DNA from 3 places in the Peteryoungia algae genome. Region 2 is predicted to be linked to each of the others. Evidence: riboswitches for the same ligand, from Rfam matches in the RefSeq annotation. Region 2 holds a riboswitch; each other region holds the start of a gene.
What was found. Region 2 has a riboswitch for cobalamin ahead of QTL56_RS15845 (ABC transporter ATP-binding protein). Riboswitches for the same ligand answer to the same signal wherever they lie in the genome.
Positions count from the first base shown of each region.

Region 1 (4,512 bases), 2.2 Mb from region 2:
CTGCACGCGACAACGGAAATACGAATTTTGCCGATCAGAATAGTCAGATCCATCACGATGATCGTCGTTCTGGGCAGCCTGTTGCCGAACGCGGCAAACGCTTCGGCGCTGTGTGAGCGTCTGCGCGATCGGCTAGTCCTCCTCCAGGAGGGCGGCACCTCGCCAGAGATCAACAGCTATGCAAGTGCGATTGCCCAGCAGAACATAGAATTGCGCAAGGCGCACCAGGACCAGCGGCGTCTCCGCTGCCTGACCTCCTCGATCGTCCAGATCAGGCCCGACGGTGGCAATGACTGCAGCGAACTGGCGCGGGCGATTTCCCGCATGGAATCCAACCGCGACATCCTTGCGGCGAGACTGGCGGATCTTCGCGAGAACCGCGTATCCGATGCGCGTGCGGCTCTGGTAACCGCACTCGAGGCGAATGGCTGCGGCTCCGACGAAACAGTCTACCCGGAAGAGGCAGGGCGCATTCCCTATCTGGATACCTTGCCGGAACCCTATCGCCCGGACCGGCAAGCGGAAGCAGCATATTCCAACGAGCCACCCCCGATCTCGTTGATGCCCGCAGGCAATGTCCGCACGCTTTGCGTCCGCACCTGCGACGGCGGCTTTTTCCCCATCTCATCCCAGACATCACCGATGAATTTTGGCCGGGACGCGGCCCAGTGTCAGCAGATGTGCCCCGGCACGGAGACCGAGCTCTTCTTTCACGCGCCTGAACGCAGCGAGACGCTCGATATGGTCTCGGCCGTCACCGGCCGCCCATATCGGGACCTGCCCAATGCATTTGTCTACCGCAACCGCCAAACGGGAACGGACCCGTCCTGCAGATGCAACATGCAGCTTTATTACCAGCGCATGACCCCACGCCAGGCGGTTCCCGACTACCAGTCGTCCATCATGGAGATCAGCCCGAATAAGGCACCAGCACCGGCGGCGATACCACCTGCACCAGAGCGCGATCTGGACGAGGCGAGCCTGAGCGTGCGTCGGGTCGGACCGGCGTTTCTGCCCCCGGACAAGGGAACCATAGACCTCAGGAACCCTGCGGCGCCCGGCCCACAGCCGCTACAGGAGTAAGCGGCGCGGAGGCCCGCTCGCCCCAATGGTCCTCGAAGACGAGGTCTTCGAGTGCGAGGCGCTGGCGCCACCCCTTCACCTCCAGTTCGGGCGCCGAATAGAGTTCATCGACATATCCAAGGCAGAGATAGCCGATGATCTGGATCCGGTCCGGAACGCCGAGGATGGCCTTCAGCTCTGCCTCGTGGAAAATGCTGACCCATCCGAGGCCGACACCTTCCGCCCGCCCAGCAAGCCAGAGGTTCTGGATTGCGCAGACGGTCGAGAAAGCGTCCATCCGGGCATCATGGGTCCGCCCGAGAACAACAGGCCCGGCGCGTTCCGGATCGCAGGTGACGCAAATGTTGAGCGGCGCCTTGCGGATGCCTTCGAGCTTCAGGGCGCGATAGGCGCTGCGACGCTCCTCGGGAAACATTTGTTCTGCCTCGGCATTCGCGCGGGCGAATGCTTCCCACACCGCATCGCGCGTTCCCGGGCTCCTGATCAGCAGGAAATTCCACGGCTGCATGAAGCCGACCGACGGCGCCGCATGGGCCGCCCCGAGCAGCCTTTGCACCACGTCATCCGGCAAGGGATCGGGCAGAAACTGGTCGCGAACGTCGCGCCGCGTATGGATGGCCCGGTAGACAGCGGCCTTGTCTTCCTCGACAAAACCCGCTGCCCGGACGAGAAATTCGTTCGGATCGTCGTGCATCGTAATCCCCACAATGCGCAACCGCCCGCCGTCCGCGCAGGCTCGGTCTATCTTGCCAGGCCGGTCTTCTGACTGGGCATCATCCAGGACGCACACCTTCCCGGATCGCTCCAGTGGTCGGGTTTCCCCTTGCGCATCATGTCCGCCTCACAGCGTTGGGCACGTGCCGGAATTGCGCCGGCTTCCCGATTCTCCTGCCTTCGGCAGGCACCTGACTGATCGCTTGTATCCCGAAGCGGCAAGCTTCGACAGGCCAAAAACGACAGGGTCAATCCTCGACCGGAAAGTAACGGACGAACGCGAAGGCCGTCCCGTCCGGCGACCAGTTCGGAACGTTGATCGAACCCTGCCCGCCGAAGAACTCGAACAGCGTCTCGACATTTCCGCCATCGGCATCCATCAGCCGAAGCCGGACCTGCTTGTCGCGGGGATGGCCGGAGACATCGGCGTCATAGGAGAGGAACAGGACCTTGCTTCCGTCTGGCGAAGGATGCGGGAACCAGTCGCCATAGCCATCGGAAGTAAGCTGCTCCAGTCCCGTGCCATCGGTGCGCATCCGCCAGATCTGCATGGTGCCGGTGCGGCTGGAATTGAAATAGATCCACTGGCCGTCGGGCGAATAATCGGGACCGTCATTGTGTCCCTCGCCAAAAGTCAGCCGCTGCTCAGACCCGCCCTTGGTCGGGATCGTGTAGATGTCGAAGGCCCCGTTCCGTTCACCGCAATAGGCAAGCACATTCCCGTCCGGCGACCAGCCATGCCAATAAGACGGCATATTCGCCGTCACCTGACGTGGCTCGTCATCCCCATCGCCGAGCAGATAGATGCAGGACTTGCCATGGAGTGTATGGTCGGAAAAGACGATCGAAGCGCCGTCAGGTGAAATTCCGTGGTCGTTGTTGAGCCGGACGGCAAAACCGGTATCGATCAGTTCCGGTGCCGGATCATCTTCGTCGAGCGGCAGTGCATAGATGAGGCCGTCGCCATTGATGACGAGGAAATCACCGTCGCGCGACCAGTTGGGCGCCTCGACGAGGTCTTCCGTCTCCCAGACAACCTCGCATTCGCGTGTCGCCATGTCGTAGATTTCGACCGAACTGCGCATCCTGGACTCCCTGTCCGCCGAAAAGCCAGCTTCAGTGGCTACGGCAAATAAACTCGATTACCCGCGCAGCACACGTTGGCAATATTGATAAAGGGCCGCAAAAGCCCGCAATTTGACGCTCACGCGCGATCCCGGAAGCGGTTCGTGATCGGATAGCGACGATCGCGTCCGAAATTCTTCTTGGTGATTTTGACGCCCGGCGCCGACTGGCGGCGCTTGTATTCGGCGAGATAGAGCAGGTGTTCGACCCGGTGCACCGTCCCAAGGTCGTGGCCGCGCGCGACGATCTCCTCGACGCCCATTTCCTTCTCGACAAGGCATTCGAGGATGTCGTCAAGGACGGGATAGGGCGGAAGCGAGTCCTGGTCGGTCTGGTTCGGACGCAGCTCCGCAGAGGGCGCCTTGGAGAGGATGTTCTGCGGGATCACCTCGCCAGACGGCCCCAGAGCGCCCGGCGGCACGTTCTGGTTCCTCCAGGCCGAGAGTGCATAGACCTGCATCTTGTAGAGGTCCTTGATCGGATTGAAGCCACCATTCATGTCGCCATAGAGCGTGGCATAGCCGACAGACATTTCCGACTTGTTGCCCGTTGTCACGACCATCGAGCCGAACTTGTTGGAGACCGCCATAAGGATCGTGCCGCGTGTACGGCTCTGCAGGTTTTCCTCGGTGATACCGCTCTCGGTGCCCTCGAACATCTCGGAGAGCGACGACAGGAAGCCTTCCACCGGCTCCTGGATGGGCACGATGTCGTAGTGGCAACCCAGCGCCTTGGCACAGGCCTCGGCATCGGCAAAGCTCTCCTGCGAGGTATAGCGATAGGGCAGCATGATCGTGCGCACCCGCTCCTCGCCGAGCGCATCCACGGCAATGGCCGCACAGATGGCCGAATCGATGCCGCCAGACAGTCCGAGCACCACGCTCTTGAACCCGTTCTTGTTGACATAGTCTCGGAAACCCAGCACGCAGGCTCGGTAGTCCGCCTCTTCCTTCTCCGGTATGCGCGACATCGGACCCTGGTCGCAGCGCCAGCCGTCATCGGAGCGTTTCCAGGTGGTGACGGAGAGCGTCTCCTCGAATTGGCTCATCTGAAAGGCGAGCGACTTGTCACCGTTGAAGGCGAAGCTCGCGCCGTCGAAAACAAGTTCGTCCTGGCCGCCAAGCTGATTGGCGAAGATGAGCGGCAGCCCGGTTTCGATGACCTGACGCAGCGCCACCTGATGGCGCACGTCGACCTTGCCGCGGTAATAGGGCGAACCATTCGGTACAAGCAGGATTTCGGCACCCGTTTCGGCCAGTGTCTCGCAGACCCCGAGATCGTTCCAGATCTCTTCGCAGATCGGCACGCCGATGCGCACGCCGCGAAAATTGACGGGACCCGGCATTTCGCCTTCCACGAAGACGCGCTTCTCGTCGAACTCTCCGTAATTCGGCAGGTCGATCTTGTCGCGGAAGGAGAGGATGCGGCCACCATCGAGAATGGCGACGGAATTATGCCGTCCCGCCTCGCCCTGGCGCGGAAACCCGACGATCACCCCCGGGCCGCCATCAGCCGTGTCGTTGGCGAGCGCTTCCACGGCCTGCAGACAGGCGGCGAGAAAGGCGGGCTTCAGGACGAGATCTTCCGGCG
Region 1 covers NZ_CP128477.1:1,181,286-1,185,797, forward strand. The annotation lists gene QTL56_RS05915 (DUF2865 domain-containing protein) at 58-1,083, shown strand; gene bluB (5,6-dimethylbenzimidazole synthase) at 1,040-1,777, opposite strand; cobalamin riboswitch at 1,819-2,007, opposite strand; gene QTL56_RS05925 (TolB family protein) at 2,046-2,882, opposite strand; gene QTL56_RS05930 (NAD+ synthase) at 3,002-4,512, opposite strand, start outside.
Region 1: linked by a shared signal. The riboswitch ahead of bluB (5,6-dimethylbenzimidazole synthase) and the one ahead of QTL56_RS15845 (ABC transporter ATP-binding protein) in region 2 are both predicted to bind cobalamin.

Region 2 (4,512 bases):
GTTGCCCGAGGGGGACGCAGGGCGACCCCTTCGCAGGCATCACATGTTACGCGGATGGAAGGCGTCGGCGAGACGATCGATCGCCTGCACATTGCGCGGGCCGGGCGTCGCCTCGACATATTCCAGCACGACAAAACGATCATGCTTGACCGCATCGAGATTCTTGAAAGCCGGGGTTTCCTTCATGAAGGCGATCTTTTGTTCTGCGGTCACATCGCCGTAGTTGACGATGACGATGACCTCCGGGTTGCGTTCGATGACCGGCTCCCAGGACACTTCGGTCCAGCTCTTTTCGACATCGTCCATGATATTGACGCCACCGGCGGCCTCGATCATGGCAGTCGGAATTCCGAAGCGGCCGGGGGTGAAGGGCTTCTCCGTGCCGGAATCATAGACGAAGACCCGTACGGGTTTCTCGACGGCGCCGACCCGCGTGGTGATCTCATCGAGGCGCTTGCGATAGCCCGCTACCAATTCTTCCGCACGCGCCTCTACGCCGAAGATCTTGCCGAGGTTGAGCAGGTCCACGAACATGTCATCCATGGTCGGCTTGTTCTTTGCCATGATGTGGATGCAGGATTCGGTGAGTTCATAGACCTTGACGCCGAAGGGCTCCAGCGTTTCCGGGGTCACTTCGCCGCCCACCTTCATGCCGTAATTCCAGCCGGCGAAGTAGAAATCGGCGTCGGCGTTCAGCATCACTTCCATCGTCGGGTATTTTGGCGAAAGCTCCGGCAGCTCCTTCACCCCTTCGCGCAGTCCCTCGTCCAGTGTCTTCCAACCGGAAATGCCAGTGTAGCCGACCATGCGGTCCTGCAGTTTCAGGGCGAGCATCATCTCGGTCAGGTTGACGTCGTTGGAAATCGCGCGGGCAGGTGCGGCATCGAAGGTGACTTCCCGATCGCAGCTCTTGACCGTCACCGGATAGGCGAAAGCCGACGTGGCGGTGAAAACCGAGGCGAAAAATGTGGCGGACAGGAGGAGGCGGGTCGCCATATGGACAGGTCCTTTCGAAATCAGTTCAATTCAATTCAAGGGAAAAGGAAAAGCGGTGGGGACGGTGGCTATCGCCCGGCTGGCGGGCGGCGAATACACCAAATGTCCCGGACAGGGCCTGCTCGGTCAGCACGGCTTCCGGCGCGCCGAAGGCACTCATCCGCCCGCCTTGCATCAAGGCCACATGGCTTGCGAATTCGGCAGCCAGATTGATGTCGTGCAGGGTGGTGATGATGGTGAGGTTCAAGGCGCCGAGCAGGTCGAGAATTTCAAGCTGGTGGCGAATGTCGAGATGGTTGGTCGGTTCGTCGAGAATGAGGATCTCGGGCTTCTGGGCCAGCGCACGCGCCACGAGGACACGCTGCTTCTCGCCTCCGGACAGGGTCGAGAACTGCCGACCTGCCAGACGCAGGAGGTCGAGATGGTCAAGCGCATGCTCGGCTTCCGCCCGATCCTGGTCGCTCCAGCCTGCGAAGCCCTCGCGCCACGGAACCCGGCCCATCATCACCACATCTCTGACGGTAAAGGGGAAGTCCCCCGGCATTTCCTGAAGAACCACGGCAACGCGGCGCGCGAGCTGGCGCGCGGTCATCGACCAGATGTCCTGGCCGTCGACCTCGACCCGGCCTTCGAGCGGCGAGACGCCACGATAGAGGCAGCGAAGCAGCGTGGTCTTGCCCGCGCCATTCGGCCCGACAATGGCCATGCGATCACCCGCATCGAGAGCAAATGACACGCCTCGGACGAGGAAATGCGATGGCTTTGGCCCCCAGCCGAGATCAGCGACCCGGACGGAGCATCCCTTGGTGCTGCAGCTCATGGCTGAGCCTCCGCCAGAGAGCGGTGACTTGCCGTCGGGTCACAGGCACGGTGAAAAGTCTGCCGTGCCGGCCTAAGATCGGGAAGAGAATGCATGCCAGTCCTCCGCAGGATTTGTCCGGAGGCAAAATGGCATGAGTTCGGCGCGCCAACGGGCGCTGTGCAAAAGCCAGTTCGTATCCATCGGAACACCCCGTCCGCTTCGGTTTCATCACTTGACGGCAGGTCTCCTGGCTCGCGGACAAACGCTTTCCAATTGCCTTCCCACGGTGACCCGCAGTGGCTCGGCGTGTGAACGCCGCAAGAATGGACAGCAATCCGCTTACAGTTGCGGGGGCAGCCACGGTCTTGGTCCCTATTGGGTCTTCCGCACCGTGTTCCCTATTAATCCCCTCGGAGTCATCCGTTGAGGGAACCGTCATCTGCTTGCATAGGATCTGCAGACCCCGGCGGTCAAGCCTTGATCTTTTCGTTATGTAATATCATTACGACTAGCAAGCGCCACCGACCTTGTCCACCCAAAAATCAGGCGCGCAATCAACTCGCCGCTCTATCCTTGGCTTCCGTTGCGGGCACCGTGGCGGCGACCGCCGTTTCGTCAATCACGCGCGCGCCTCTCTGGCGTGTCGAATAACGCCAGATCCACTGGATGCTGACGAGCAGCCGCTTCTCGAAATTGACAAGCAAATACACGTGGACGAGGGCCCATAGCAGCCAGGCAAGCCGACCCTTGATCTGCCAGGATCCGAAGTCAAAAATGGCGGCATTCCGCCCGATGACCGCGGTGTTGCCCCGATTGCGGAAGTGAAACGTGGGAATGGGTTTGCCAAAGAGGAGGTTGGCTTTCAGCGCGCGACCGAGAAATATTCCCTGTTGCTTGGCTACCTGCGCAAGGGCCGGCAGCGGATTGCGGTCCTTTCCTACGGCAAGAGCCGTATCGCCCAATGCGTATATGCCGGCCGTGCCCGTGACCGACAGATCCGGCGCCACCGGCAGCCGGCCGCCAGCTCCCGGCTCAATGCCCAGCCATTCGGCCGCGGGAGACGCCTTCACGCCGGCTCCCCAGACAATGCAGCTTGCAGGCAGGAACGTGCCGCCAGCCTGAACCCCCTCTGCCGTGATATCTTCGACAGGCGTATTGAGGCGTATATCGACGCCGATTCCTGCAAGGTAATCGGATGCATATCGCGAGAGAGTTTCCGGGAAGGTTGACAGAATCCTCGGTCCCGCCTCGATGAGCAGCACCGTCAATTGATCGGGATGCAGCCTGCGGAAATCCTGGGCTATCATGAAACGACCCAGTTCAGAGATTGCGCCCGCCATTTCGACGCCTGTCGGTCCACCGCCGATGACCACGCTGGTCAAAAGATTGCGCTTTTCGGCCTCGTCCGTGCTTCGCTCCGCCTTCTCAAAAGCGAGAAGGAGCCTGTGGCGGATGTCTCGGGCTTCGTGAACGGATTTCAGACCCGGCGCATGCTGCTGCCAGTCCTGATGTCCGAAATAGTTGTAGGTGGAGCCTGTCGCGAGCACGAGGCGATCAAAGAGGATCGAGCCACCGTCTTTCAGAATGACCGTCCGTGCGGGTGCATCGACCGACACGACCTCGGCCATCACGACATGGATGTTCTCATACCGGCCCAGCGTGCGGCGAATGGGTTCTGAGATATCTGCCGGCGACAAGGCCGCTGTCGCGACCTGGTAGAGCAGCGGCTGGAAGAGGTTGTGGTTGCGACGATCGATCACCGTGACGTCGATTTCCGTATTGCCCAGCGCCTGGGCACAGGCCAGACCACCGAAGCCTGCGCCGACGATGACCACATGCGGCCTCTTCGTCGCGCTCTCCGTCTCGCTTTTCATCATCAGCTCTCCGTCACCGTTCCCAAGGCAAACAGAAGGCACCTGCAAATGTTCCTGCGGAACGGTTGGCAGGCCTGGCAGTTGGTCAAAGTTCAACATCCACAAACAGCCACAAGGAGACTAGCCATGAGCACGTACTCGCCAAAAGATGGAAAGCCGGGAACCACAGACCAATCTCCGCGATGGGAAGGACCAAAGGATAACAGGCCAAGCGGCTATATGCCGGCAAAGGACGATCCAGATGTCGACCGGGATGCGGTCGGCGAGAATCTTCAGGACCCGGAAAAGCGGGACCTCGGCGACTCGCTCAAAACCAAGGACCAGCAGTAATCCTGCTTTTCGAATCGCAAAAATTCGCGGAACAGATCCCGTCGGTGGAGCCGTGCTGGGCGGGATCAATCTGAAGAACCTGCTTTCCGCTGGTCTCTCCGCCATGCCTGTCAATTCCGACGGCGTGCCGTTCGACATGTCCCACATCTATGCCAGCGGCAACATCGCCGCCGACATGACGGCGAATGTTGCCGCCGAGTCGACCGGACGCGTGCTTGCGACGCGGCTTTACAACATGACCAATGATCCCGGGATGAAGGACATTCTGTCCTATGGTCGATGGATGGCAAGGGGCAATTCGTGTCGCAGCCCATGCAGCCGCTGGGTCAGAAGCCGGATCTGGGACCGGCAAAGCCGAACAGTGGCGCTCAGGCCGAACAAGTCTGACGCCGTAGAAGGGTCCTCGAAACGATTCTTTGTTCCATCACGGGAACAATGGGCCGAAGTGGCAGTTCCTAAGTTCATATGGGATTGTTCCCCTCCTCCCACCTCCCCCGGCCGCCCCTGAGG
Region 2 covers NZ_CP128477.1:3,347,668-3,352,179, reverse strand. The annotation lists gene QTL56_RS15850 (ABC transporter substrate-binding protein) at 40-996, opposite strand; gene QTL56_RS15845 (ABC transporter ATP-binding protein) at 1,022-1,816, opposite strand; cobalamin riboswitch at 2,019-2,250, opposite strand; gene QTL56_RS15840 (NAD(P)/FAD-dependent oxidoreductase) at 2,353-3,672, opposite strand; gene QTL56_RS15835 (hypothetical protein) at 3,799-4,002, shown strand; partial or broken gene QTL56_RS15830 (manganese catalase family protein) at 4,037-4,389, shown strand.

Region 3 (4,512 bases), 930 kb from region 2:
CGCACGCCAGCGGCACGGGCTGCCTGAAGAACCGTGTGGCCGGGCGCGCAGAGACCGTCCCTGCCCGACATGGCGAAGGTGACCTTCGTCGCCTGTTCTCCATCGGTGTAATCGGCGACAACAACCAGAGGCTCCGCCTTGACCGGCTGGAAAGCCTCCTCGTGATATTGCTCCATGTCGAAGCCAGCACCTTCGAGCGCTTCGCGCACGGTCGCCATGAAGGGTGCCGGGCCGCAGCAAAAGACTGTCCGCTCAAGGAAATCAGGTGCGAGAAGTGCGATCTTCGCCTTGTCGATGCGACCCTTCAGACCCGACCAGAGCTGACCCCGGCCGAGCTGCTCGATGATGAAGCCGAGCTGGAAGTTCGGCATGTCGCGCGCCTTGGCTTCCAGCTCCCAGCGGAAGATGATGTCGTCGGGCGAACGCGCGCAGTTCAGGAACGTGATGTCGCTGTCGGGGGCCCGGTCGCTCAGATCGCGCGTCATCGACATCATCGGCGTCACGCCGGAGCCGGCGGAAACGAAGAGGTATTTCTTGCCAGGGTGCTTGGCGTAGGAGAAGTCGCCAAGCGGGCCGAATGCCTTCAGCGCCATGCCAGGCCGCAGATTGTCGAACATCCAGCGCGTGCCGATACTCTCCTTCTGCGCCTTGACCGTCACGGCAACCGTATAGGGTCGCGACGGGCTGGACGAGAGGGTATAGGTGCGCATGACCGGCTCGGGGCCGACCGGAATTTCGAGTGTGACGAACTGGCCGGGCAAATAGCGAAACCACAGGCCCGGCTTGCTGGGCCTGAAGGTGAAGGTCATCACGTCGGCGGCCTCAGGTGTGACGGCGACGCATTCCAGCAGATGCTCCCGGTCGGACCAGGGGCGCATCTCATCGACGTGGCGGTACTGGGTGATGGCGATGTTCATCTCATGCCACCACAGACAGGCGGGCCTTGTCGCCCTGGAGCCGGTTGATCATGAAGGTCGTGTACCACTCGACGAATTGCATGACGCCACCCTCGTGCTCGACGGAATAGGGACCAGGTTCATAGGCGGGCGAGCGAATGCCAAAGGCATTTTCCTCGACGATCGACCGGTCCTGATCGTTCGTCATTTCCCAGACATGAGTAAGTTCCTTGAGGTCGTAGTCCACACCTTCGACCGCATCCTTGTGCACGAGCCATGTGGTGGTGACGGCAGTTTCTTCGGCAGACAGGGGCGTCACCCGGAAAGAGATCGCATGGTCGACGAGGATGTGGTTCCAGGTCGAGGGATAGTGGAACAGCAGCAGTGTGCCGATATGCGAGGTGGAAACGTCGTCAGACAGCGGCCGACGGACAGCGCGCTTGCCGGACAGAGTGTAGCTCTCGGCATCCTGGATCAAGGGCATGCGGGCCGTTCGGAACTGGCCCGACGGATCCATATTGAAGGCGCTCGGAAGCCCGGCAGCCTCGCAGCGCTGCCAGTGCTCGGCGATCACGGGATCGTCACCGGCGCCCTGCACGCCGGTCGCCGTCGGGGCTTCCGGATAGGTGCGGCAGAGTTCCGGATGATTGCCGGCGCAATGGTAGCATTCGCGGTTGTTTTCCCAGACGAGCTTCCAGTTGCCCTTTTCGATGATCGTGCTGCGATGGGCGACCTTGGCCTCGGAAAGCCGGTGCGGCTTCATGTAGGGCTCGATCGAGGCCCGGACTGGCGCGAAATCGGCAGGCTCATTGGCGAGGCAAATGAAGATATAGCCCCCGACACTTTCGCAATGCACCGGCTTGAGGCCAAATTCGCTCTTGTCGAAGGTTTCGCCCATCTGACGGGCAAAGACGAGCGAGCCGTCGAGGTCATAGGTCCAGTTGTGATAGGGACAGACGAGCTTGGCAGAGGCACCGCGATCGGAGGTGCAGACGCGGTGGCCGCGATGGCGGCAGGTGTTGTGGAAGGCGCGGATGACCTGATCCTTGCCACGGACCAGGACCACAGGATAATCGCCGATCTGGGCGGTGAAATAATTGCCGGCGCGGGGAATCTCGCAGTCGTGGCCAATGAACAGCCAGTCGCGATACCAGATCTGCTCCATGTCGAGCTTGAAGTAGTCCTGGTCGATGTAAAAGGGCTGCTCGAGCGAGAAGCCTTCGCGGCGATTCTTGAGCTGGCGCAGCATGTTGGCCTGCAGGTCCATGTCGTCCTCGTTTGCAAAACCCGGGGGAGAAGAGAGCACAGCCCGTCACCGCCTTGAAAAGACGCTGCATGGCTATCTCCGGTCGCCCTCCGCAACCTCAAATGTCCATCTGCCAAGGCTGGTTTCCGGGCTCAGGAGTGGTCCATTCGCGGACCGCGTCGGCGCCTTCCCAGGGTCGCCCCCAGTGGCCTTTTGCCATAACGCATTCTCCACCACCGTTGCGGGGGCAGCGCCGGATTTCGACCGGCTTCCCGATTTCCCACCCTCCCTAGCAGGGCAGCACCTCGAGCTTGACTTGCATCTAATCACACGGCGCAGACGCGCGCTGCACTGCGAAACGACACGGCCCAAATCGTTTGCGACATGGAGCGAAGTCGGTGTGGAAACGAAGATCCGGGGAATTTTCCATTGTTTTCCAAGGCCTGCAGCAACGCACTATATTTCGCCTCTGAAAGCATGGCGCAAACGGGCGACTGAGATCGATTTACAATATTTGCGCTGCGGCAAGCCTCGCGAAATCTCGACCCGATAGAATACCGTCAAATCATGATTAACCATGCTGCGTTAAGCTCAAGCAATCAGTCCGGGTACAGTCAGAGCGTCAAGATGCAGAAACTCAGATACTACGCGGCTCCCAAAGCAGAAACAAAAGCGGCGCCGCCCACCAGGGCAGTCCATACCGAGTTCCTGAGGACCGGTCGGATCTCGCGCAGCCGCGAGGATTGGCTGCCGGACGAGCGGCGCTATCTTTCCTATGAGGAAGTCGCAGCCCGCACCGGACGCCGGCTGGAACGGGCCGCCGAGACCACCCATGAGCGGATCAATGCCTTTCACCACTCGGTGAAGTTTCCCAAGATCATCTTTCATCGCACGCTGAACGACAGCCCGCATCTGGGCTATTGTCACGTGACGGCGGCGCGCACCAACTTTGCGCAATATGCCGATGTGAAATGGGCCTTCTATATCGCCAACTTCTTTGCAGAACTCGGCGGCGAAGACGTCTTCTTCGAGCAGATCAAGCAGAACTACGGACGGATGTATTTCGCTGTGGCGATCAAGCCGGAAGCAGAAAACAAGTCGATGACCATCGACCGCTCATTCCGCGACAATGGCCTGCTCTTCCAGACCATCGATCCGAAAGAGGCGCTGCGCAATGTGCTGATGCTCGGCGCAAGAAACGCCGAGCTTCGAAAGATCATCACGACGCTCTGAAAGACGAGGCCTGGACCTCAGGTGCCGAAACCGCCGACCGGCTTTTTCTTGTAGAGCAGCCAATCCTTCGAGACATAGTCGCTCGCCCCGTAGATCGTCACTGTGTCGCCGCCGGCCGTCTTGGAGGTGGCCAGCGCCTTTTCGGCGAAATTGGTGAAGTCGAAGGCATTCGGAGCCTGCTCGGAATAGCAGATTCCAAAGGACATGCTGAGCTGGCCGACGCGGGCGCCACTCGAAGAACCGACGAAATTCGTGGCCTTCAGCTTGGCCCGGACGAGATCGACCACGCGGCTGATCTCCTCCTGATCCGACGTATAGAGCAGCAGGCCGAAGCGGCCGGCATCGAAGCGGCAGGCGAGATCGCCACCGCCAGACACGGCCTCAAGCACCTTGGCGACCTGCATCAGGAAGCGCTCGGCGACCGCCGGACCCATCTGTTCCTGGATACGCGCATAGTCGTCGATCTCGCCGATCGCGACGCCGCAGAGAACGGGCATTTCGGGGTTGGCATAGATCTTGGCGACGGCCTTGTTGAAGGCGCGACGGGACGCGAGGCGGGTAACCGGATCGACAAATTTCGCGGCTTCCGCCTCTTCGGCTTCGCGCTGGAGGTCAGCGAGCGATGCGGTCTTGTCGACGACGGCGCGGACGACATTGCTGTTCTGGTGGGCGCGCTTCTCGGTCGCCGCCTTCAGCATCTTGATCGACTGGCCGAGCGGCGTGCCTTCGAGGTCGGCCTCGGTGAGGATGCTCTTCGACGCATGGCCGATCACGCGGCCGTAATCGGTCAGGGAGATCTTCTCCTCGTTGAGCAGGCTGATGAAGTTGCTCATCTCGGCGCGAACCTGGCCGTTCTGACGGCTCAGCAGCCCATCTTCATGCTGGTGCGGCAGATATTTGCGGCCGAGTTCGTCGAGGGATTCCTGGGTCTTGACCTTGCCGAGCGCGATGAATTCGCGCACCAGTTCCGGATTGCTGCCAGAATAGGCCTCGTAGACCAGCTCGTAATTGCGCGGCAGACCGTCGATGCCCATCTGATGCATGGCGGTTGCAACGCGGAGCGCAATGCTGGCGGCCGGATTCTTGACTTGCTGCATCTGTCCACTTCCCCGAGTGAGGCTTTTTCGTCTCTTGAGC
Region 3 covers NZ_CP128477.1:4,280,410-4,284,921, reverse strand. The annotation lists gene QTL56_RS20320 (FAD-binding oxidoreductase) at 1-917, opposite strand, end outside; gene QTL56_RS20315 (aromatic ring-hydroxylating oxygenase subunit alpha) at 919-2,163, opposite strand; cobalamin riboswitch at 2,263-2,465, opposite strand; gene QTL56_RS20310 (DUF6656 family protein) at 2,770-3,375, shown strand; gene QTL56_RS20305 (GGDEF domain-containing protein) at 3,393-4,472, opposite strand.
Region 3: linked by a shared signal. The riboswitch ahead of QTL56_RS20315 (aromatic ring-hydroxylating oxygenase subunit alpha) and the one ahead of QTL56_RS15845 (ABC transporter ATP-binding protein) in region 2 are both predicted to bind cobalamin.